3 regions of the Ensifer sp. Root954 genome follow, and region 3 is predicted to be linked to each of the others. Evidence: predicted binding sites of a transcription regulator. Region 3 holds the regulator's gene; each other region holds the start of a gene.
What was found. The regulator LexA, encoded in region 3, represses DNA repair genes until DNA is damaged. The targets are predictions, from matches to a motif close to TGTTCNNNNTGTGTTCNG.
Positions count from the first base shown of each region.

Region 1: a site for LexA is predicted at 4,960-4,977, ahead of ruvC (crossover junction endodeoxyribonuclease RuvC). Genes of this name have one in related genera too.
Region 2: a site for LexA is predicted at 2,644-2,661, ahead of ASE71_RS02550 (ATP-dependent helicase). Genes of this name have one in related genera too.

Region 1 covers NZ_LMJM01000015.1:193,655-200,337, reverse strand. The annotation lists gene ASE71_RS09945 (efflux RND transporter permease subunit) at 1-684, shown strand, start outside; gene ASE71_RS09940 (MBL fold metallo-hydrolase) at 968-1,804, shown strand; gene ASE71_RS09935 (hypothetical protein) at 1,823-2,305, shown strand; gene ASE71_RS09930 (YebC/PmpR family DNA-binding transcriptional regulator) at 2,391-3,137, shown strand; gene ASE71_RS09925 (HAD hydrolase-like protein) at 3,209-3,838, shown strand; gene ASE71_RS09920 (LLM class flavin-dependent oxidoreductase) at 3,849-4,850, opposite strand; gene ruvC (crossover junction endodeoxyribonuclease RuvC) at 5,021-5,533, shown strand; gene ruvA (Holliday junction branch migration protein RuvA) at 5,600-6,217, shown strand; gene ruvB (Holliday junction branch migration DNA helicase RuvB) at 6,314-6,683, shown strand, end outside.
Region 2 covers NZ_LMJM01000001.1:576,718-583,400, reverse strand. The annotation lists gene ASE71_RS02570 (nitrate reductase) at 1-213, shown strand, start outside; gene cysG (siroheme synthase CysG) at 185-1,657, shown strand; gene ASE71_RS02560 (hypothetical protein) at 1,657-1,965, shown strand; gene ASE71_RS02555 (hypothetical protein) at 2,172-2,351, opposite strand; gene ASE71_RS02550 (ATP-dependent helicase) at 2,727-4,796, shown strand; gene ASE71_RS36170 (hypothetical protein) at 4,895-5,062, opposite strand; gene ASE71_RS02545 (SRPBCC family protein) at 5,228-5,683, opposite strand; gene ASE71_RS02540 (adenylate/guanylate cyclase domain-containing protein) at 5,853-6,683, shown strand, end outside.
Region 3 covers NZ_LMJM01000014.1:54,540-61,222, reverse strand. The annotation lists gene ASE71_RS07595 (cryptochrome/photolyase family protein) at 1-956, opposite strand, end outside; tRNA gene ASE71_RS07590 (tRNA-Asn) at 1,055-1,129, opposite strand; gene ASE71_RS07585 (hypothetical protein) at 1,289-1,582, shown strand; gene ASE71_RS07580 (thermonuclease family protein) at 1,804-2,538, shown strand; tRNA gene ASE71_RS07575 (tRNA-Cys) at 2,691-2,764, shown strand; gene ASE71_RS07570 (hypothetical protein) at 2,962-3,303, shown strand; gene lexA (transcriptional repressor LexA) at 3,392-4,114, opposite strand; gene ASE71_RS07560 (hypothetical protein) at 4,351-4,647, opposite strand; gene ASE71_RS07555 (hypothetical protein) at 4,971-5,603, shown strand; gene ASE71_RS07550 (hypothetical protein) at 5,721-6,323, shown strand; tRNA gene ASE71_RS07545 (tRNA-Ala) at 6,477-6,552, opposite strand.

The sequences.
Region 1 (6,683 bases), on a different contig from region 3:
TACGTCTCGGTGCCGATCCAGGGTAACCCTGCGGTCGGTGTCTCGACCGGTACGGCTCTCGACAAGATGGAGGCGCTCGCCGCCCAGATCCTGCCGCAGGGCACGACCTTCGAGTGGACGGAACTCGCCTACCAGGAGCGCCAGACAGGCAACACCGCGGTGTTCATCTTCGCACTGTCGGTCGTCTTCGTGTTCCTGGCGCTGTCGGCCCAGTACGAAAGCTGGGTTCTGCCGCTGGCGATCATCCTGATCGTGCCGCTCGGCGTGCTGGCCGCATTGGTCGGCGTGTTCATCCGCGGGCTCGACAACAACGTGCTGACCCAGATCGGGCTCATCGTTCTGATCGGTCTTGCAGCCAAGAACGCGATCCTGATCGTCGAGTTCGCGCGGCAGGGCGAAGACGAGGGCAAGACGCCGATCGAGGCGGCGGTGGAAGCGAGCCAGCTGCGCCTGCGCCCGATCCTGATGACCGCCTTTGCCTTCATCCTCGGCGTGGTGCCGCTGATGATCGCGACCGGCCCGGGTGCCGAAATGCGCCAGTCGCTCGGCACGGCGGTGTTTTCGGGCATGCTCGGGGTAACGTTCCTCGGCCTGTTCCTGACGCCGGTGTTCTACGTCGCGCTCCGGTCGTTCCGGCGACGCAAGGCGGCGGTGAGCGAACCGGCGCCGCACCCGGCCGAATAGGGCAGGCCGGACGATAACCTGACGAATGCCCCGGCAGCAATGCCGGGGCATTCGGCTTTGACGAGGCTATCGTTACCTTATCGGCCTCAGGGTCGGTGACGTAAACGTGAGCACCGCCTGCCGTTTGTAACTGGACGTGGCCGGGCCCTTGAACAATTCTTTCCGCGCCCCGTGACGCCACCGTTCGGTCGAGCGAAGGCAAAGGCTTCCATTCGCTGTTCAATACCTGCCCGCCGCGTGCCCCCAAGGCCCGAGGTCAGGCGGCAAGTGAGAGAGGTGAAGGCTGATGCTCCGGTACTTTGTCTACACATTCGCCGCCATATGGTTCATCCACGCGTTCTGGCCATCGGTCGCCCATGCGCAGCAACAGCCGCGCCCTGTCAGCCAATGCCAGGCGATCGCCGAAACGCTCCCCCAGGCAACCTTTGCCAGTTTCTCGCCCGCGGCTGCCACCAAGGGGCAGACGACGGTCGGCGAGGTGACGATCAGCTATCTCGGCCATTCCACCTTCCTGATCGAGACGCCCGGCGGCGTCTCGATCGCAACCGACTATAGCGGCTGGTATGCACCGTCGATGCCGCCGACGGTCGCGACCATGAACAAGGCGCATTCGAGCCACTACACGCTGACGCCGGATCCGGCGATCAAGACCGTGCTGCACGGCTGGAGCGATAGCGGCCAACCGGCGCGCCACGATCTCGTGGTCGGCGACGCCTACATCCGTAACGTGACGACCGACATCCGCGCCGGCGGCGGCGCCATGGAGCACGACGGGAACTCGATCTTCATCTTCGAGGTGGCGGATCTCTGCATCGGCCATCTCGGCCATCTGCACCATGAACTCGATGACAGCCACTACAGCCAGATCGGCCGGCTGGACGTGCTCATGGTGCCTGTCGATGGCGGCCTGACCATGGGTGCCGAGAGCATGAGCCGGGTGGTCAGCCGGCTGCGCGCCTCGCTGATCCTGCCGATGCACCGCCGTGGCCCGCCGATCGACGCCTTTCTGGACATGTTCGGGGACGACTACGACAAGCGTTACGCCGACAGCGCCAGTATCAAAGTATCCCTGCGTTCCTTGCCAAGCAAACCACTGATTTATATCCTCAAGGGCGTTTGAACATCCTGGGATCGCCCGATGAAGTTGCTCGTGGTTGGCGTATCGTTCTTTCTCTCCTTCTCGACTCTTGCCGAGGCCGGTGGCGCGCCGCCGCCGCGCATGCCGTCTCCCGAGGGGCAACAGCCGCAAAGCCAGCCGGAGACCACGGTCCGACCGGCGGGTGAGCCGGAGATCTTCGCGATGCCCTCGGGCAATATCGGCTGTATCTACACGCCGGCTGGCGGCACGTCCGTCTATCAGCCCGCCGATGGCGGTCCGGAGCTGGCCTGCGATATCGTCGCGCCGCGTTATGTCAGGGCGACCCTTGGCCGGGCGGGAGCCGCCACGCTCAATCACGCCGTCGGCGATCCCAGCTGCTGTTCGACTGGGACTGTGCTCGACTATGGGCAAAGCTGGTCGCGAGGGCCGTTCTCCTGCGTGTCGGAACGCACTGGCCTTTCCTGCCGCCGTGACGACGGACACAGCTTCCTCTTGAGCCGCGCGCAGGTCTCGGCCAACTGAAAAACCGCCCCCCGGCTGGACGGAAAGCGGCAATAAAACTATAAGGCGCCCCATTCCATTCAAATTAATGCATGCAGAGGGTGCCATGGCTGGCCATTCACAGTTCAAGAACATCATGCACCGCAAGGGCCGTCAGGATGCGGTGCGCTCGAAAATGTTTTCCAAGCTCGCGCGCGAAATCACGGTTGCCGCCAAGTCGGGCATGCCCGATCCCGCGATGAACGCGCGCCTGCGCCTGGCGATCCAGAACGCCAAGGCGCAGTCGATGCCGAAGGACAACATCGAACGGGCGATCAAGAAGGCCTCCGGCGGCGACGCGGAGAACTACGAAGAAGTCCGCTACGAGGGGTATGGCCCGGGCGGCGTTGCCGTCATCGTCGAAGCCTTGACCGACAACCGCAACCGCACCGCCTCGAACGTGCGCTCGACCTTCACCAAGGCCGGCGGCGCGCTCGGCGAAACCGGCTCGGTTTCCTTCTCCTTCGATCGCGTCGGCGAGATCACCTACAAGCTCTCCGTCGGTGACGCCGACAAGGTGATGGATGCGGCGATCGAAGCGGGTGCCGACGACGTCACCACTGACGAGGACGGCCACACGATCATCTGCGGTTTCGAGGCGATCGGCGAAGTGTCCAAGGCGCTCGAAGACACGCTCGGCGAAGCCGAGACGGTCAAGGCGATCTGGAAGGCACAGAACACCGTTCCGGTCGATGAAGAAAAGGCGCAGTCGCTGATGAAGCTCATCGACATCCTTGAAGACGACGACGACGTCCAGAACGTCTATTCGAACTTCGAAGTCTCGGACGAGATCCTGGCGAAGCTGTCGGCCTGATTGGGACGACCGTCGCTCGCAGAATTTTCACCCGCGTCCGAAAGGCCGCGGGTTTTTCTTTGGATGGCCCGATGACCTATGAATTCGCGATCTTCGATTTCGACGGCACGCTTGCCGATACGGCGGCGAGTTTCATGACGGCGTGCAACGCGGCTGCACGGCGCTACGGCTTCCGCGAACTCTCGGTCGAGGAGTTCCAGTCGTTGCGCACCATGGGCAGCCGCGAGATCATCGCGCATCTCGGCGTGCCCGTTTGGAAACTGCCGCAGATCGCCACCTTCATGCGCCGTGCCATGGCGACTGAAGCGGCAAGCGTCCGGCTGTTTCCGGGCGCCGCTGAGCTTCTCTGGAAATTGAAGGCGGCGGGCATCGGCATTGCGATCGTGAGTTCGAACGCGGAGCAGGGTATTCGCGCCGCACTCGGCGAGGCGGCAGCGACGATTGATCTCTTCGAATGCGGTGCCGCGCTTTTCGGCAAGGCACAGCACTTCAAGCGTGCGATCCGGCACTCCGGCCTCGATGCGGCTCGCATCCTGGCGATCGGCGACGAGGCGCGCGATATCGATGCGGCGCGAAAGGCGGGCGTGGCGGCCGGTGCGGTTGCCTGGGGCTATGCCGACCCGGTCTTCCTGCAAGGGCTCGGGCCGGATCGGTTCTTTGCCAATCTGGAAGAGATCGCACCCGCTTTCGGGGCGATCTGATCGGCCGGCTTTACGCCGCCTTGGCGAGATCGCGCTGGGCGTCGGCGAAGAGGCGAAGCGAATTCAGCCGCGCCTGCATGTCGAAGATCGGCATGGAGATGATCAGTTCGTCGGCCTTTGTCTGCTCGAGGAACGCCCCGATCTTGCGCCGGATCGTCTCTGGCCCTCCGACCACCGCATACATCATCGAATGGTCGACGAAGATCTTCTCGTCATAGCTCCAGAGCCCATCCATCGACTGGACCGGCGGCGGAAACTGCCCGCGCGCGTTGCGGCGCAGGGCCACGAAGGATTGCTGCATGGAGGTGAAGAGGTAGTTCGCCTCCTCGTCCGTATCGGCGGCAACCCCCATGACGCCGACCATCACCTGCGGCTTGGCAAGGGTCTCGGAGGGGGTAAAGCGCTCGCGGTAGATCTCCAGCGCCGAGAGCAGCATGTCCGGCGCGAAATGCGAGGCGAAGGCGAAGGGCAGGCCGAGCATGCCGGCGAGATGGGCGCTGAAATGGCTTGAGCCGAGCAGCCAGATCGGCACATTGGTGTCGGCGCCGGGCACGGCGATGATCTTCTGGTCCTCGGCGACGGGGCCGAGCAGTGCCTGCAGTTCGACGACGTCGTTCGGGAAGTTGTTGCCGCTCGCCTCCATGTTGCGTCGGAGGGCCTGGGCGGTGCGCATGTCGGTTCCGGGCGCACGGCCGAGGCCGAGGTCGATGCGGCCGGGGTAGAGGGCGGCGAGCGTTCCGAACTGTTCGGCGATGACAAGCGGCGAGTGGTTCGGCAGCATGATGCCGCCGGAGCCGACACGGATCGTCTTCGTCGCTGCCGCCACGTGCGAGATCACGATCGAGGTCGCCGCACTGGCGATGCCCTTCATGCCGTGATGTTCGGCCAGCCAGAAGCGGGTGTAGCCGTTCTCCTCGGCCGCCTGGGCCAGACGACGCGAATTCTCCAGCGATTGGGCGACGCTGCCGCCTTCAGTGATCGGGGAAAGATCGAGGACGGAGAAAGTCGCCATGGCAAAGGCCTTTATTGAGAGAAATTGATGCAAGGCTATGTAAGCTCAATTTTCCTCAATCCAAGGCCGGTGCCGAAGAAAACCTGAGGCCGCGCCTCAACTGTGCGTATGTTTTTGTTTTGTTCACTTTTTGCTGGCAGCGTCCGGACTGACATCATAGGGTGAAATTCATGCAGACCACGATTCGCATCATCGGCATCGATCCGGGGCTCCGTCGTACCGGCTGGGGCATCATCGAGACGCTCGGCAATTCGTTGCGTTTCGTCGCCTCGGGCACGGTGACGTCGGATGGTGACATGGACCTCGCCTCCAGACTTTGCCAGCTGCATGACGGCCTTGCCGAGGTGGTGCACAGCTATCAGCCACACGAGGCGGCGGTGGAGCAGACCTTCGTCAACAAGGACGCGACAGCGACGCTGAAACTCGGCCAGGCGCGCGGCATCGCCATGCTGGTGCCGGCACGCGCAGGCCTCAGGGTCGCCGAATATGCGCCGAACGCGGTCAAGAAGGCGGTGATCGGTGTCGGCCATGGCGAGAAGCAGCAGATCCACATGATGCTGAAGGTTCTGATGCCGAAGGCCGAGTTCAAGGGCAACGATGCGGCGGACGCACTGGCGATCGCTATCTGCCATGCCCACAACCGGCAATCGGTGACGAGCCGGCTTGCCGCATTGATGGCGTAGTTGCGCCCGACACGATAATTTCCGATGGTCCGATGACCATCCAGAACCCACCGCGAGAGACGCCACATGATCGGCAAATTGAAGGGTACCATCGACGAGATCGCCGAGGATCACGTCGTGCTCGATGTGCATGGCGTCGGCTACGTTGCCTTTTGTTCGGCGCGCACGCTGTCCAGGCTCGGATCGGCGGGCGAGGCGGCGGTGCTCTTCATCGAGACGTATGTGCGCGAAGACCAGTTGAAGCTGTTCGGCTTCCTGACGGCGCTGGAGCGGGAATGGTTCCGGCTGTTGCAGAGCGTGCAGGGGGTCGGCTCGAAAGTGGCGCTGGCCGTGCTTTCCACCCTGACGCCGGGGGAATTGGCCAATGCGATCGCGCTGCAGGACAAGACCTCCGTCTCCCGTGCGCCCGGTGTCGGGCCCAAGGTGGCGGTGCGCATCGTCACGGAACTGAAGAACAAGGCGCCGTCCTTCGCCGGCGAGATGTCGGCCTCGATCGGCCTCAAGCAGGAGCTTGGCGAAGGCGTCGCCTCCGCGCCGGTTTCCGATGCGGTTTCGGCGCTCACCAATCTCGGCTACTCGCGCGACCAGGCGGCCAATGCCGTTGCGGCGGCCTTGAAGAACGGCGGCGAAGGCGGCGACAGCGCCAAGCTCATTCGCCTTGGCCTGAAAGAACTGGCGCGATGAACGCTTGCCTTGGCTGGGCACAGAAGGCAGAACGCATCGTGCCCGGCATGATGACGGGTTGCAGCGCTGAGCTGCCCGACCGAATGGAACGAACGCATGACTGACGCCGCACGCCTGATAACGCCGGAAAAGCGCGGTGAAGACCTCGATGCGACCATGCGCCCGCAGACGCTGGATGACTTCACCGGCCAGGCGGAAGCGCGCGCCAACCTGAAGATCTTCATCGAGGCGGCGAAAAACCGCGGCGAGGCGCTGGACCACGTGCTCTTCGTCGGCCCTCCCGGTCTCGGCAAGACGACGCTGGCGCAGATCATGGCCAAGGAGCTCGGCGTCAATTTCCGCTCGACTTCCGGCCCTGTGATCGCCAAGGCCGGCGATCTCGCGGCCCTGCTCACCAATCTCGAAGAGCGCGACGTGCTCTTCATCGACGAAATCCACCGGCTCAATCCGGCCGTCGAGGAAATCC
Region 2 (6,683 bases), on a different contig from region 3:
GCGGGCCGTCCGGGGGCGGACAAGCCGGATCCCGGCGCCACCGTCTGCTCCTGCTTCGGTGTTGGCGTCAACCAGATCGTCGCGGCCGTACGCGGCGGTTGCCACAGCGTCGAGGCCGTCGGCGTGGCGCTCAATGCCGGAACCAATTGCGGCTCGTGCCGCGCCGAAATCAGGGGGATCATCGATGGATGTCTTGCAGCAGCCGCAGAGTGACGGACCCGCCCGCATGGAGGCGCTCGCCAAGCTGCCCGTCTTCTGGGCGCTGGAGGGCCGGCGCGTCGTGGTGGCCGGTGCAACGGACGGAGCGATGTGGAAGGCCGAGCTTCTGGCCGCCTGCGGCGCCCGCGTCGACCTTTACGCTGAGGGGAATGACGAGGCGCTCGCGGCATTTGCCGGCCGTACCTCGCAACACCCCACCGCCAGCGTCACGCTAAACCGCCGGCACTGGGCGCCCGCCGATCTTGACGGTGCCGCGCTCGCCGTCGGCGATTGCGAGGACCAGGCGGAGGCGCGGGCATTCTTCGCCGCCGCCCGCGCAGCGGGCGTTCCGGTCAACGTCATCGACAAGCCGGACTTCTGCGAGTTCCAGTTCGGCTCGATCGTCAACCGCTCGCCCGTCATCGTTGCAATCTCGACCGATGGCGCCGCCCCGATCCTCGCCCAGACGATCCGCCGCAAGATCGAGACGCTGCTGCCGAAAAGCCTGAAGGCCTGGGCAGCGCTGGCACAGTCTCTTCGTGGAGCGGTGAACCGCCGGATCGAACCCGGTCCCCGGCGCCGCCTCTTCTGGGAACGTTTTGCCGATCGCGTCTTTTCGACCATGGATACGCCGGAGGAGGGCGTAGGCGGGGTGCTTCTTGCTGATGCCGAAAGGCTCGCGGGAGCCCCCGCCATCGGTCACGTGACTTTGGTCGGCGCGGGACCGGGCGATGCCGAACTCCTGACGCTGAAGGCCGTGCGCGCGCTGCAAGCGGCCGATGTCATCCTTTTCGACGACCTCGTTTCTTCAGACGTGCTCGAACTCGCCCGGCGGGAGGCAAAGCGTATGCTCGTCGGAAAGCGCGGCGGCCGCGAAAGCTGCCGGCAGGAAGACATCAACGCCATGATGGTCAAGCTCGCCAAGGCTGGGAAACGCGTGGTGCGGCTGAAATCCGGCGACCCCATGGTTTTCGGCCGGGCCGGCGAGGAAATCGCCCATCTCGACCGCGAGAACATTCCCGTCGACGTTATCCCCGGCATCACTGCCGCAAGCGCCATGGCCTCCCGTCTCGGTCTGTCGCTGACCCATCGCGACTATGCCCAGTCGCTTCGGCTGGTGACCGGTCATTCCCGCCACGGCGGCCTGCCCGATGATGTCGACTGGGCAGGCATTGCCGATCCGCGCAGCACAGCGGTCTTTTACATGGGTGGCCGAACGGCGGGGCTGATTGCCGAAAAGCTTATCGGCGAAGGCCGTTCACCTGAAACACCGGCCGTGATCATGAGCGATGTCAGCCGTCCGACGGAACGCAGCTGGCGAGGCATGCTCGCCACAATCCCGGAGGGCATAGGGGAGATCGGCTACGACAACCCGGTCCTCATCGCTGTCGGCGACGTGTTTTCGGCCCGAGACAAGCAGGCCGGATCGATCGAGCGCACTCTCGCCGGAGCATGCTGATGGGCATGTCCCTGGTGTTCCTCGTTCTCGCCATCGGCCTCAGCTGGCCGCGTTTCAGGCTCATCTTCCTGGCTCAATCGAACGCTGCGCTGGCCGCAGCGCCCCTCACCATGGTTGCGAGTGCCGTGAACCTCTGCGCCATCGGCCTCGCTGTTGCAGAACACGGTCTGCTTTTCGGCGGATTGCTCATCGCCGGCGGTATGTTCTTCGCGAAAATAATGCAAGCCGTGCCTTCAACGCCGGGCATCTTGGCTTCAGCCGTGTGCCTTGCCGCCTACATAGAAACGACGATGACGGTCGTGGCGTGACGAGCTCAATGCTGCCCCTGAACAGACACCAGCGTCTGCTGACGCGCCAAGGGATATTCGAAGGCGTCGCCTCGTATCGACGTCCCGAATATCCCAAGGTCGCCACCGTAGGCTGGTTCTAAGCGCGCAGGCAGATCACGGCCATCCCCCAATTGAGGAATGAATGCCTGTACCGAACAAGTAAAGCCGCTGCCCCGCGGCCGAAGTCAGTCGACTGCCGTTTCCGATCCATCGCCGCTTTCGTCGAGTACGACCGTCTCGCCGAGCGGGGTCGCTGCAATTGACCTGATCTCTTGGGCGAGCGACGCCAGCTTGCGCGCAATCTCCTGCAATTCGGCGGTCGAGCCGGTGGCCTCGCAGGTATTTTCAACGCTCCGTTCGTCCATGTGCTCTTCCTCTTTCGAGTGGACGCAGGAGCGGAGCATATTTCTAATCTACTATATAAGGCCACAAGCCGTCGCGCGTTCTTCGTGCGGCGCACAGCCATAGGTATAGGCCGATCGATAAGCCGGCGATCACCCGCGACAGATCTCGATCCAGGGCCGATTGGCCTTACCTGCAGCAATCAAGCCCATCGGCGATCTCGCAGGTCATCAAAACCTTGGAAGAGTGACATTCCGACGTTGCAGGAGGGAAAACTCGGCGACGTCAGGGTTTTCATCTGGATGCTAAATTGCTAGTTCTTTCTTTGTTCCTGCCCGTCTCTTGGATGCAAATCGATGCGGGCAGTGACTGAGTGCGACGAAAACGAACGGGAACGCATGAGCGCCGCCTATCTCGAAAAACTCAATGACCGCCAGCGTGAGGCGGTCGAGCACGGTATCGGCTTGCCGGAAGGACAGGTCGGCGGCCCGCTTCTCATCATCGCCGGTGCCGGCTCCGGCAAGACGAATACCCTCGCCCACCGCGTCGCGCATCTCATCGTCAACGGTGCCGATCCGCGCCGCATTCTGCTGATGACCTTTTCTCGACGCGCAGCAGCCGAGATGACCCGCCGGGTCGCGCGCATCTGCCGCCAGGTCCTTGGCGACAACGCTGCAGTCATGACGGACGCGCTCTCCTGGGCCGGCACCTTCCATGGCATCGGCGCCCGGATCCTGCGCATCTACGCCGAACAAATCGGTCTCGGCCCGGATTTTACGATCCACGACCGGGAGGACAGTGCCGACCTGATGAACCTCGTGCGCCACGAGCTCGGCTTCTCGAAGACGGAAAGCCGCTTCCCGACAAAGGGAACGTGCCTTTCGATCTATTCGCGCGTCGTGAACTCCGAAAGCTCGATTGGCGACGTATTGAAGTCGGCCTATCCCTGGGTCACCGGCTGGGACGAACAGCTCAAGGCGCTGTTTGCGGCCTACGTCGATGCCAAACAGGCGCAGAACGTGCTCGATTATGACGATCTCCTGCTCTACTGGGCGCAGATGGTTTCCGATCCGGAGCTTGCCGAAGATATCGGCGGACGCTTCGATCATGTTCTTGTCGACGAGTATCAGGACACCAACAGGCTGCAGGCGTCGATCCTGATGTCGCTCAGACCCGGCGGCCACGGATTGACGGTCGTTGGCGACGACGCCCAGTCGATCTATTCCTTCAGGGCTGCGACGGTTCGCAATATTCTCGATTTCCCGAACGCCTTTTCGCCCGAGCCTGCCGACGTCATCACCCTCGACCGGAACTACCGCTCGACGCAGCCGATCCTCGCCGCTGCGAACGGCGTGATCGGCCTGGCGCGGGAGCGATTTACCAAGAACCTCTGGACGGACAGGCAATCGGAGCAGCGCCCGTTGCTCGTCGCCGTCAAGGACGAAGCGGATCAGGCCGCCTACATCGTGGAGCAGGTTCTCGCTGGCCGCGAGATCGGTATCGCCTTGAAGCAGCAGGCGGTGCTTTTTCGCTCGTCCAATCACAGCGGAACGCTCGAAGTCGAACTCACCCGCCGCAACATTCCGTTCGTGAAATTCGGTGGCCTGAAGTTTCTCGACAGCGCCCATGTGAAGGACCTGCTCGCAGTCCTGCGCTTCGCGCAGAACCCGCGTGATCGCGTCGCAGGTTTCCGGTTGCTGCAGATGCTGCCCGGTATTGGCCCGCAGACCGCTGGAAAGATCCTCGATGCGATCGCCGCCGATCCGGAACCGCTCGCGGCTCTTGCTGAGATCCCGCCTCCCGCCAAGACCGGCGAGAACTGGACCGGCTTCGTCGACCTGGTGTCCGGTCTGCGACGGGCCGAGCCCGGATGGCCGCAGGAGATTGGCGCTGCGCGCGCCTGGTATGAGCCCCATCTTGACCGGATCCATGAAGACGCCGACACGCGCAAGGCCGACCTGCTGCAGCTCGAGCAGATTGCCGGCGGCTACCAGAACCGCGAACGTTTCCTGACCGAGCTGACCCTTGACCCGCCCGATGCCACGAGCGACCAGGCGGGCGTGCCGCTGCTCGACGAGGACTATCTGATCCTGTCGACCATCCATTCGGCGAAGGGCCAGGAATGGCGCTCGGTCTTCATGCTCAACGTCGTCGACGGCTGCATTCCGTCCGATCTCGGCGTGGGCACAACTGCCGAACTCGAAGAGGAGCGGCGGCTGCTCTATGTCGGCATGACACGGGCACGCGATCATCTCTCCCTGGTGACGCCGCAGCGCTTCTTCACCCACGGCCAGAACGCCCAGGGCGACCGGCATGTCTACGCCTCGCGAACCCGCTTCATCCCGGCGACATTGCTTCAGTTTTTCGAGACGACGAGCTGGCCGAAAATCTCGGCAAGCGCCAGCGAGCGAAGCGCCAACCAGATCCGCATCGACGTCGGCGCCCGCATGCGCTCCATGTGGAAGTGAGCGAAGGCGGTGGCGAGCTCGCCAATTGTGCGCTCGTGTCTGCAGACAGACCAAGCGAGGAGCGCGTGCCGCTCGCCAACCGCCGGTCTGTAGCGTTGTTAGCCTGGCAAGCTCGGCGGTGCGATAAACTGATAGTACGACCACACCGCAACCAAGGCCGCTATCAGTGCCAGCCAAATCAACGCCTTCCGCGGCACAGGGCTGGCCGGCTTCGCCTCCTTTTTCGGCTTTGGTCGTTCAAATTTGATGATGTTGTTGTCGTCCATTCGCTCCCATCCCGAGTAAACTCATATATGTTCCGGTGCGTTCAGCCAGCGCACCGCAATGACATGTGCCGCCTAACGTCCTGATTTGGCATCAATAAGATGTGAAAGCAGGAGCGCCGTCGTCAAGCCTTCAGGCCCAGTCGTGGCAAGCAAGGGACGTCTGCATCAAGCCGCGCCGTCGCGGCCGAGCCAGGGATCTGGGCCTGGATCGCTGCCCGACGCAACCTGGCCCAGCCGCTCCAGATAATGTGCCCAGCCTTCCGCATGGCCGGCGCATTGTTCGGCGCTGGGCAGACCCGTTTGCGTAAGGCGCAGCAATGTTCCGGGCGGCTGCTCGATCAGGTCGATCTCGATCAGGCTCGAGCCGGGCGGGACAATGTCGCTGCCTTCCCAGCCGAAGCTATAGGCGAGCCGATGCACCGGCACGACCTCGCGGAAAGACCCGCGGGCAAAACGGGCCCCGGTCACGTTGACGAGATAGAGACCGCCGGGCTCCGCCTTGGTGTCGGCCTCCGTTCCCATCCAGCGCAGGATCTTTTCCGGGTCGGTCAAAAGAGCGAACACTGCGGCGGGTGGCGCCGGAATATGCGCTTCGCGGCGGACGACGAGGGCTTCTGGCATCGGTCTTCCCTTTGCTGATTGGCCTGCCTGCGGCTTGAGAGTCCTTCTGCAGGCTGCCGCAATCATAGACCGCCGTGACGGACGGCGCCACCGTCCGCCCCTGACTTGCGCGCAGCGCGGCGGCGGGAAAGGGCTTGTCCATAGGGCGCTCGACCCTATCCTCTTCGGCATGGATTTGTCCGCCCCCCTTGCCTGGCTCGTGGACGAGGCAAGCGCCTCGCAGGAGCCGGACCGATTCCTGTCCGACATTGGCCGCCGGCTCGTCGCCGACGGTCTGCCGCTCTCGGGCGGCGCGCTTACGCTCGCCGTGCCGCATCCGATCATCGCCCGCCGCACCTGGCTTTGGCGAGCCGAGACCGGCGTGGTGATCGAGAGCCTGGGCTTTGCCGGCGCCGTCTCCGACCGGGCGGGAGAGGAGTGGCTGGCCGGGCTCGGGCCACTGCTGCAACAATCGACCGGTTCGGGGAATGAACGCGCGTCGCTCGGCTGGGCCGGGACGCGCCCGTTCGGCCCGGAAGAGACGGCGCGGCTTGGTGATGTCGCGCGCTTTGCCGTCGCGCCCTTGGCGGTTCTTGCCGAGCGGGCCGCGCTCACCGCTCTGCTCGACGCCTATCTCGGCCGCCGCAGCGCCGCCCGTGTCCGCGCCGGAGCGCTCACCCGCGGCACCGGTGAAACCATTCGCGCGGCCCTGCTCTATGCCGATTTGCGCAACTTCACGGCGCTGTCCGAAACATCGGAACCCGCCGTGGTGATCGCGGCCCTCGACGCCTGGTTCGATCGCCTCGCCGGCGCGATCCATGCCTTTGGCGGCGAGGTGCTGAAATTCATCGGCGACGGCGTTCTGGCGATCTTTCCGGTGAGCGGCTCGCCGAGCGAAGCCTGCGACGCAGCCTTGCGCGCGGTCACCGCCGCGCGCGCCGGCATGGCGCATCTCGACCAGGCCCGGCAGGCCGAGGGGCTACCGCCGCTCTCCTTCGGCGTCGCCCTGCACCTCGGCGAC
Region 3 (6,683 bases):
CGAGTAAAATCGTCCTCGTCGTTCAGCCAATGGAAGCGGTCGAATCGACGGTCGAGGTTGCGGCGGCCAAGCTCAGGATAATGAAACAGCAGATGATAGGAGAATTCGCGCCAGGCGAGTTCCTTGCGGAAGGTGGCCGCCCCTTCGCCGCTATCGGCCTGGGGCCCAGCTGCCGCATGCCAGGCCTGCGCCGGCGAAATTTCGCCAAAGGCGAGATGAGGCGAGAGCAGGGATGTGCCATCCGCGTCGGGAATGTCGCGGCAGCGTTTGTAGGCGTCGAGCTTCTCATCGACGAATTCTTCGAGACGGGTGGCCGCACCGTCTTCGCCCGGCGTCCAGACCTCGCTGAATGTCGCCGCCCAGTCCGGTTTCGTCGGCAGCAGCGACCAGTCGTCAAGGCGTTCCGATCGCGGCCATGCTCCCGGGGCTGCGATATGGCGCGGCCGGTCGATCGGCGGTGCCAGCTCGTTTTTCAGTTCGAGCGCGCGCCAGAACGGCGTGAACACGCGGTAGGGGCCGCCCGTCGTCGTCAGCAGCCGCATGGGCTCATGCAGCAATTGTCCTGCAAAGCTCTCCGCGATGATTCCCCGCTCGGCCAGCGCCTTCTTGAGCGCGGTATCCGTGGCGATGCCGTTCGGGTCGTAGCGCCGGTTCCAGTAGATGCGCTCCGCACCGCTTGCGTGCGCAATCTCGACAATCACGTCAAGCGGCGCGGCTGATCGAAGAACGAGGCGAGAAGCGTGCCGCGCGAGACTTGCGCCCAAGGCCTCGAGCGAATGGTGCAGCCACCACGCCTGCGCCGCCCCGAGCGGACCGTTGCCGCTGTCGGCGGGTTCGCGAATATAGAGGGGAATGACGGCTGCCTCGCCGGCGGCAGCCGAGAGGGCGCGATTGTCGGCCAGGCGGAGATCCTTGCGGAACCAGACGATGATGGGCGGCGCCGCGGCCTTTGTCATGAAGAACCATCGGGAGGTTGGGGATTGATCACCTGGAGAACATAGGTGCAAAATGAAAAAGAGCCATTCGCATCGCTGCAAATGGCTCTTTTAGAAAGTGGCTCCCCGGGCCGGATTCGAACCGGCGACCTGTCGATTAACAGTCGAATGCTCTACCGCTGAGCTACCAGGGATCATCCGCGCCGCTGTTGTGCTGTGCGCTTCAGAAGTGAGGCTGCTAATACGCATGCTTTTCTGATTTGCCAAGCGCTTTTTTCAAAAAAAATGACAAGTTCCGTTGCGAGGCTGTGGAGAAGTCCCCAATTGTGGGAAAACACGCCGGATAGGGAATGATGAATAAAAACAGGAAGCAGACGCATTTCGGCATTGATCCGCAAACACGACAGATCGTGCTGGGCAAATGGCGTATCGCGCTGCCCGACTCTCCGCTGCTGCGCATCCTGCTGGGTTCGCTGCTGGTGTTCTGCGGTTTTCTCGGTTTCCTGCCCGTGCTGGGCTTCTGGATGATACCGTTGGGCCTGATCGTGCTTTCCCACGACATTCCCTCGGTTCGCCGCCGCCGTCGTCGTCTGGCCGTCTGGTGGGCGCGCTGGCGCGGGAAGGCCAACTCCTCGAACGGCTCCTGAGCCGGACGCCGATTTAACGATCTTGTTGTCGAGGCAGGGCGGTCGGCAGTTTTCGGTTCCTCGCGGCCGTCCCGTACCAATTCCGAATCTCTCAACAAGGGCCGTGGCCGCGCAGGCGAATGACCGGTTCCTCGCGGTCTTCCCCTCTGTTGGGGTGCCCTCGAAAACTTTTCGGCAACCCATCAAACGCATAATGCGGTCTCGAATCAGGATGGGGACCGATGGCCAAAGCCACTACGAAACGTCGACGCCGCAGTTCGGGCCGAAGCACCAGCAAACAGGGCGGCATGGCGCCGTGGTATCTGGCCGCAGCGCTCACCCTTGGCGGCGTCATGGCCTACGACCATCGCGCCGAGTTGCGGCACTGGCCGGTGGTTTCGGATGTCATGGCCCTTGCATCGCGATCGGAAACGAAGCCGAAGCCTCAGCGCGCGGTTCCTGAAGCGCAGGAGCGCGTTGCGCAGCAGGCGGATAGGCACAAACCAAATCCGAAGCCCAACCCGGCGACGAAGGTTGTCCTGGCCGCCCCGGTGCCGTCGGTGAATGTCGGCGTCACGCCGCCAACCCCTCTCGTGCGGCCCAATGAAGAGGTGAAGACGGCATCCATCCGTACCGATCAGTTCTATTTTTGCGGCATTCGCAACGACAACTGCGTGATCGATGGCGCGACCTTCGTCTTCCATGGCGAGACGATCCGCGTCGCCGATGTCGATGCACCGCGAATCCGCCAGGCAAGCTGCGACAAGGAGCGTTCGCGCGGCTTCTACGCCAAGCAGCGCCTGCGCGAATTGCTGAATGCAGGCGACTTCAGGCTGATCTCGGCGGGAGGGCGATCAGATGCCAAGGCCGGCGAGAAACTGCGCCTGGTCACCCGCGGTGACCAATCTCTTGGACGTGTACTCGTTTCCGAGGGGCTCGTGCGGCCGTGGGAAGGGCGCCCGACGCCCTGGTGCTGAGATCAGCTGGGAGACGATCGGCGGACATCGTCGATCGTTCTGTGGAAAGTATCCGTCCTGCAATTCGACGGCGCGTTTTTCAGAAAATGCCTCTTGCGGTTTTTCTGCAATCATTCTAAATCCGCGCCAACGCTTGGTTATCCGAGCTGTGAGGCCTCGTGGCGGAGTGGTGACGCAGAGGACTGCAAATCCTTGTACCCCGGTTCAATTCCGGGCGAGGCCTCCAATAATCTCACCTCGTTAAATTTGGTTTGGCGTTCTGCCTTAGGGCAGCGCGGTAAAATTCGCGACACGTCCGCGCAAGCCACGTCTCCTATGCCTCCGTCGGATCTTATCGCTTCGGTGAATTCGGTAGAGGGGGAACGATGACTCCGCTGAGATCAACCGCATCGGTAGCGTCCGTCAACATTAAGAACGGAGGCAATGGCATCAATGAAAAAGAGACTGATCCTGACGGCGTTGGCGTGTTTTGCGGCGACCGCTATGGAGGCGCGCGCGGACGACCTGGTTTTCCAGCTGAAGAACAACACCGGCGCGGTACTGACGAATTTCTATACGTCGCCGGTCGGCGTCAATGAATGGGAAGACGATGTTTTCGGTCGGCAGGTCCTGAACCCCGGCGAGAGCATGGAGATCACCATTGCCGACGGGCGGGACGTCTGCAAATACGACATGCGATTCGAATTCGAGGAAGGCTCGGCCCTCGATACGACCGAGGACACGCAGGATCTCTGCGAACTCGGCGAATACACGATCCACGAATAAGCGATCTGGATTTCAGGTCGCCTTAAATGGAAAGAGCCTCGCCACTTTCAGTGGCGAGGCTCTTTTGATTCGGCGTTCTGCCTGGAATTCAATGGTAGCGGCGGATCAGCCCGACGAGCTTGCCCTGGATTTTCACGCGATCCGGTCCGAAAATGCGCGTCTCGTAGGCGGGGTTGGCCGCTTCGAGCGCAATCGACGCGCCCTTGCGACGGAAGCGCTTCAGCGTCGCTTCCTCGTCGTCCACGAGCGCCACGATGATGTCGCCGGGATTGGCCGAGTTGCCGTTGCGGATGATCACCGTGTCGCCATCGAAGATGCCGGCCTCGATCATCGAATCGCCCTTTACTTCGAGGGCGTAATGCTCGCCGCTGCCGATCATGTCGAGCGGAACGGTAATGTCATGGGTGTTGTTCTGGATCGCCGAGATCGGCACGCCGGCAGCGATGCGGCCCATCACCGGGACGGAAACAGACGTGCTTTCGGCGACCGGCGCCGGCTTCGGCGTGGCAGGAGCGGCGGCCGGCGGCTTTCCGAGGCTGCCCTCGATCACGCTCGGCGAGAAGCCTCTGCGCGGCTGTTGCTGGCCGGCGGCGTAGGCTTCCGGAAGCTTGATGACTTCGAGCGCGCGCGCCCGGTTCGGCAACCGGCGAATGAACCCGCGTTCTTCGAGCGCCGTGATCAAACGGTGAATGCCGGACTTCGACGCCAGGTCGAGCGCATCCTTCATTTCATCGAAAGACGGCGGTACGCCCGACTCCTTCATGCGTTCGTGGATGAACAGAAGCAATTCCTGTTGCTTGCGGGTCAGCATGGCACGTCGCTCCAGAGGCGTGAAACAAATCAAGAACAGACACTATCTGTTCCATATGTGTTCCGCAAGTGCCTAAAATTCCGTGAATTCAGGCAATTGGCTGCTTCTGTGGGGGTCGATTGGTCACTTTTGCGGGAGCGGGGCGGTTTTCGGCGACGGTTGCGTCCCAAAACAGCGCCGGGCAGGCCGGTCGCGCGCGTGATTCGAACGAATCGCGGCTCTCTTCGCGGAGAGACTTAAGTCGCTTGCGAGGCCGAGCAGGCGTCTTCGAACTCCTTCACCGTCTCGGCGCTGTTGTCTTCCGGAAGCACTGCGTCGGCCGCATCGGTCGCAACGGGCGTATCGCCGTCATAAACGAAGGACTGGATGTAGAACGCGAGCGCGCCCTTCCAAACATTGCGTCCATCGATCTGATGGCACGGTACGGCCCGTTCGAAATCGGTCTGGAGTTCATCCACCGTCGCGGCACTGAGCTTGACGTCAGGCATATTGGGCGATGCGACTATCGAAGCGAGAAGCAGGGCGGCAAGCACGGTGATCGTCCACTTGATGAAGGGGTGGGACTAAGGGTTGGTAAACGATGTGAACCGCGCTTTCGTTCCGAAGTCCAGCAAGCATGGCGATCACTCTGCCATGTTCAACAGCTCTTTGCCCGCAGGCTGTGGCTGATTTGCGCCAGCCGCTCCATCTCGACCTCGTCTCGGCCGTTCTTCATGGACCGGCGCGGAGAATGCATCGGAGCTGCCAGCTTTCGCATCGGGCCTGGGGCGCGCAAAAATCCCTGCGGGGAAGGGCCTTCACCGTCTCGACAGGCCTCTAAAAAAAGATAACTTTGCGTGGAAAGTGGGGTGGTTGCATGCATAGATTGTCGTTGGTGGTGCTCGGCCTGTTGCTCACGGCTGGAGCGGCGTCTGCCGAAGAAGGGCGTTCGAATATCTGGAAACGGATCAACGCCTGGACGGTGGGATCCGATCCTTCCCTGGGAGGCTCGTGTTACGCGGCGACGAGCTATGACGCCGGCGCTATCCTTCGTATCGGCTTTTATCCGCGGGGATCGACGAACCTGGCGTTTCTTTCGATCGGCAATGCCGAATGGAAATCCATCGAGCCGCAGCGGGAATACGATGTTGCCTTGCAGCTCGACCGTGGTCGTCAGTGGCCGGCCGTTGCGTTCGGTGTTGATCTGACCGGCGCCAAGGCCCTTGTCGTCAACTTTTCCAACACCGACTTCTTTACCGAATTCGTTCGCAAGAACACCTTGGCGCTGGCCTTCGAGGGGCGCGTCGTCGCGAGCCTCAGCCTGCGTGATTCGATGAAGGCGGTAAGCGAGATGTTCAAGTGCCAGGAGGCGGTGAGCGCCTTGATCCCGAATGGCGGTCAGGGAGCGGCGAACGATCCCTTTGCGGGCGCCGGTGGCAATGCGCCGAACAACGATCCCTTTGCCGGCGGCGGCCAGACCAAGTCATCGAAAGATCCTTTCGCCATGTGATGGGCAGTCCGCTTGCCGCGGAGAGGTGAATATTCCTAAAATATTGCCTGGGATCGGCTAGGCACCCTCGACAGCGATGCGGGGACCTATCAAAATGCGGGCAAACGGGGGTTTTGCATGCGTAGATTGCTGGTCGGATTGGTAAGCTGTCTGATCGCCGCGGGATCGGCCGCGGCTGAGGAGTCCGAAATCATCAAGTGGAAGGATGTCGACGGCTGGACTGTTGCTTCCGACACCTCGATGGAGGGCTCCTGCTTCATCTCGTCGGTATTCGACGGCGGGGTCACCTTGCGCCTTGGGTTCTATCCCAAGGGCTCCGAGTCGCCGCTCTATATGAGCTTCGCCAGCGACGACTGGAGGTCGCTCGAGGTCGGCAAAGAGTACGACCTGACCTTCCGCTTCGACAAGACCGATCCATGGAGCGCCTCGGCGACCGCTGCCGGTGATGCGAGCGGAAAGTTTCTGTTCGTGAACGTCACCGACGCCGAGTTCCTGACGGGCTTCGTGCGCAAGCGGGCCTTGGCCATCGCGTTTGAAGATCGCGTCATCGCAAATCTCAGCCTGCGCGGCACCGGCCCGGCGGCCGACGAGTTGATGAAGTGCCAGAGGGCGGTCGACGAGATCATCGCCGACGAGGGCCGCAAGTCCAAGGAGAAGAAAGCCGACCCGTTCAATGCACCGAGCGAGAAGCGCTCGGCGCGGGATCCGTTCAGCCTCTGAAAACAGGTGGCCACGGGATCGGGCAGCGTTTCGCGAAGGCCGGACGGTGGATTAGCATGGCGGTGTCCCCAGAGAGACTCGAACTGGCGATCTGCTGATGACAAATCAGCCGCTGTTCCGATACCTCGGCAACCGGGCACCTTCTGATCGTTTTGGTGGAGCCGAAGGGAGTCGAACCCTCGACCTCCGCAGTGCGATTGCGGCGCTCTCCCAACTGAGCTACGGCCCCGTAGCATTCAGTCAACACGACCGGCGCCGATCCTGTCAATACGCGCGCCAGCGCGCCCGCTCGAACGCCGTTGCACGATCTGCGTTGTTCGATCCGGCCGGGCGCCGAAGGCAGTCGGTCTCTGAACCGCT